2 regions of the Obesumbacterium proteus genome follow, and region 1 is predicted to be linked to the other one. Evidence: predicted binding sites of a transcription regulator. Region 1 holds the regulator's gene; the other holds the start of a gene.
What was found. Region 1 encodes ArgR, which controls arginine synthesis, uptake and breakdown. Its sites were predicted from a motif close to ANTGAATAAAAATACANT; they were not measured.

Region 1 (2,209 bases):
TTACGGGCTTCTACGACGCGGTATGCTGTTGCGCCTTGTGCGTCGGCTTTAGCTGACAGTGCTGCTCTGATATCAGAAGGGGCTGCACTTACACCGCTTACGCTGATGGTGCCAACAGGCTGCATTTTTGATGCCTGTGCGTTATCAACTAATTGAGCAGCAAATGCGCCGAAAGAAAGAGATGAAAGAACGGCAAGAGTTGCAATAGTAGTTTTGATTTTCATGATGTATCCCTCAGATATTGTTTTATTTAGTTTTGAAGTGTGATTCAAATCACGAAAACAAGTGTACACCTAGTAACCTGAAAAATTAATAGCGAGCTAATGGTTTGTTAGGTTTATTTGTTTGATATTGCTTTGATGAATAGATCTAAATGGAATAAAAACAGTGCAAAAAACACACTTTCAAGACTAAAGTTTAATTAAATCAACAAAGTAACATCATGTTGCAAAATGTGCGGTCTGTAGCGTTTGTGACCGGTAGGAATATAGATATAGGGCTGATTGACCATTAATGCTATTTGAAGTAGCGAATCATGCTGTATGAGTTGTGTAATTAAGCGGAAAAGAGTACGGCAGGTTTAAGGGGGAGCAGGAAGAAAATCATAGGCCTGATAGATACCAGGCCTGAGAACAGGATTACAGCTCTTGATCAAATAGCGACAAAATAGCGTCGTGCAGCTGCTCAACGGAGAACCCTTTTGCAGGCGTGGTGAAAATTGTGTCATCACCTGCGATAGTTCCCAGAATCCCTTCTGACTTACCTAATGAGTCCAATAGGCGTGCAATTAATTGTGCAGCGCCCGGACTGGTATGGATCACCACAACGGATTCGTTGTAATCCACGTCGAGAACCAGATTCTTCAATGGGCTGCTCGTGGTAGGAACGCCAAGCTCTGCTGGCAGGCAGTATACCATCTCCATTTTGGCATTTCGTGTGCGGACGGCACCAAATTTGGTCAGCATACGAGATACTTTGGATTGGTTGATATTCTCAAAGCCTTCATCTTGCAGAGCCTGCACGATCTCACCCTGAGAACTGAATTTCTCTTCTTTGAGCAGCGCCTTGAATGCCTTGATCAAGTCTTCTTGCTTTGTTGGAGTTCGCATTCTTCACCGTAGGAATAGAAATAGAGAACATTATTATGCGTAATAATGAATTTTTATGCAATTTAAGTGCGGAAAACGTTAAGTCGGTCACGATAGAGTTCAAACCGGCAAGGGGATGATTTTACCACCTTGCCCATAAAATGAATATGTTGGCGGGAACTTTGGCTATGTCATCGGCATTCGTAAATGGATTGTTATTAAAATGATGTTGTTGTGATGTAAAAGAAGGGTGTAATGTAATGGCCGGGTAATGAGCTGTGATAAGTGCGCAACGAATTCCTACTCTGTGGCCCTATATCTTTCATGCATAAGCTATTTTTCATTATAAACCTTGCAGTAGGACATGGAATTAGTGCGTCATATCCCAATCTTTGTGTTAACAGATTGTTTTTTAAGACATGATGGACTAAGGTGCGCGGTAATGCATTCACGGCACTCTTAAATTAAAGATAAATCAAGGAGTATAGAATGAAAGTTGCAGTTCTCGGCGCAGCCGGCGGTATTGGTCAGGCTTTAGCCCTTCTTCTCAAAACTCAGCTTCCTTCAGGTTCAGAACTCTCCCTTTATGACATTGCGCCAGTCACCCCAGGTGTCGCCGTCGATCTCAGCCACATCCCTACAGCCGTTAAAATCAAAGGCTTCAGCGGTGAAGATGCTCGCCCAGCTTTGGAAGGCGCGGATATCGTACTGATTTCTGCTGGTGTTGCTCGTAAACCAGGCATGGATCGCTCCGACCTGTTTAATGTGAACGCCGGTATTGTACGTAATCTGATTGAGCAGGTTGCTAGCACGTGTCCTAAAGCTTGTGTAGGTATCATCACTAACCCTGTGAACACCACGGTCGCTATCGCAGCAGAAGTGCTGAAGAAAGCTGGCGTTTATAACAAAGATAAACTGTTCGGTATTTCTACGCTGGACGTTATCCGTTCAAATACTTTCGTTGGTGAACTGAAAGGTAAAAACCCAGCAGAAGTTGAAGTGCCTGTTATTGGTGGCCACTCTGGCGTGACTATTTTGCCTCTGTTGTCTCAGATCCCAGGTGTGAGCTTCACTGAGCAGGAAGTTGCCGATCTGACCAAACGTATTCAAAACGCGGGTAC
Region 2 (2,209 bases), 1.8 Mb from region 1:
TTTAATTCCGGCCAGAATAGATTGAGCAACCTGCTGCTGGAAAGCGCTGGTACGCAGTTTACGTTCTTCTTCAACGTTACTGATAAATGCGGTTTCAACCAGAATAGATGGGATATCAGGCGCTTTCAGCACCGCAAATCCGGCCTGCTCCACGCTGTTTTTATGTAATTTGTTCACGCGGCCCATGTTTTTCAGCACTTCTTTGCCGAACTTCAGGCTATCGTTTACCGTCGCGGTCTGCATGAGATCAAAAATGGTGTGGTCGAGATATTGATCGCCGCTGCGGCTAACCCCGCCGATTTCATCGGATTCGTTCTGAGTTTGGGCTAAAAACCGTGCTGCTGCGCTGGTTGCGCCTTTGGTCGATAGTGCAAATACCGAAGAGCCTCGCACCGAGCGGCTGGTAAAGGCATCGGCATGAATCGAAATGAACAGGTCAGCACGCTGTTTACGCGCCTTTGCCACCCTGACTTTCAGTGGGATGAAGACATCTTCATTGCGCGTCATATACACACGCATATTGGGCTGTTTTTTAATCAATGCGCTTAGGCGGCGGGCTATTTGCAGCACAATGTCTTTTTCACGCGTCTTATTTTTACCAATTGCGCCGGGATCTTCACCGCCGTGCCCGGGATCGAGCATGATCACAATCGGTCTATCACGCCCGGCTTTGCCTTTTTGTGGCCCTTCCGGCGGCAGACTCTTACCTAAATCACCTTTATTGTAATCTTCCAGCAAAGCCAGCAGCGGATCGTTTTCCGCCGCGCTAGTGCCTTGTGCCGGATACAGATCGACGACCAAGCGGTTTTTAAATTCGGCAAACGGCGCCAAGGTAAACAGCTTCGGGCTGATTTCCTGTTTAAGTTCTAACACCAACCGCACGGTATTTTTATCAAATTGCCCAACGCGCGCGGTTTTTAAATACGGATCGCCCGACTGAACCTGACTGCTGATCCCTTTAAGCACGCTGTTGAGATGAACGCCCTCAATATCAACGACGATGCGATTCGGGTTGGTTAGCGCAAACTGCTTATATTTCAGGGGCACCTTCGATTCCAGCGTCACGCGAGTATAGGTCGACGCCGGCCATACCCTTACGGCAATCACCTGTGAAGACGCAGCAAAACCCACTCGGCTTACACTTAAAAACCAAGTAGCAGCGGCACCCTGCAACAAACGACGACGGGTCAGATTATGGTTCGAATTTGTCATGCAATCCCAAAATAAAAAGCCAAACACAGCGGAGAATAGCGCTCCAGCACAAATTTTAGGGCAAAACTTTATCGAATCGCGGCGGGGCTGTCATTAGAAAATGCTTAAAGGAGTTTTGCAGATATCCCTATCCACAGCAGATATGACTTGAATTTACATAAAATTCACACTTGCCTTTATTCGCAATAAAGAATAAAAATACAGTTTTAGCGAATAAAAATTCAGAGGGTTTCATGAAGGAGCGCAGCACCGAACTGGTTCAGGGTTTTCGTCACTCGGTACCCTACATCAATACTCACCGTGGCAAGACATTCGTCGTGATGCTTGGCGGAGAGGCCATTGAGCATGAAAACTTTGCCAATATCGTCAATGATATTGGGTTACTGCACAGCCTCGGCATCCGACTGGTTGTCGTTTATGGTGCGCGCCCACAGATCGACAGCAATCTGAATGAACACCACTATGAACCTGTCTACCACAAGCATACGCGCGTCACGGATTCCCGAACGCTAGAATTGGTGAAACAGGCGGCAGGTCAGTTGCAACTAGATATTACAGCGCGCCTATCCATGAGTTTGAATAACACGCCTCTACAGGGTGCCCACATCAACGTGGTGAGCGGGAACTTTATTATCGCGCAGCCGCTCGGCGTCGATGACGGGGTGGATTATTGCCACAGCGGGCGCATTCGTCGTATCGATGAAGACGCGATTCACCGTCAGCTCGATAGCGGTGCCATTGTGTTGATGGGCCCCGTCGCCGTTTCCGTTACCGGTGAAAGCTTTAACCTCACGTCCGAAGAGGTCGCCACTCAGTTAGCGATTAAGCTCAAAGCCGAAAAGCTGATTGGTTTTTGCTCTTCACAAGGCGTCACAAACGATGATGGCTCGATCGTTTCCGAGCTGTTACCCAATGAAGCGCAGACCCGCATTGAAACGCTGGAAGCCTCAGGAGATTACAATTCTGGCACCGTGCGCTTTTTACGTGGAGCCGTAAA

Region 2: argA (amino-acid N-acetyltransferase) is a predicted target of ArgR. The motif match lies at 1,400-1,417, and genes of this name have one in related genera.

The regions. Positions count from the first base shown of each region.
Region 1 covers NZ_CP014608.1:4,901,010-4,903,218, reverse strand. Annotated here, with positions in the region: gene yhcN (peroxide/acid stress response protein YhcN) at 1-224, opposite strand, end outside; gene argR (transcriptional regulator ArgR) at 639-1,109, opposite strand; gene mdh (malate dehydrogenase) at 1,578-2,209, shown strand, end outside.
Region 2 covers NZ_CP014608.1:1,668,281-1,670,489, reverse strand. Annotated here, with positions in the region: gene amiC (N-acetylmuramoyl-L-alanine amidase AmiC) at 1-1,212, opposite strand, end outside; gene argA (amino-acid N-acetyltransferase) at 1,446-2,209, shown strand, end outside.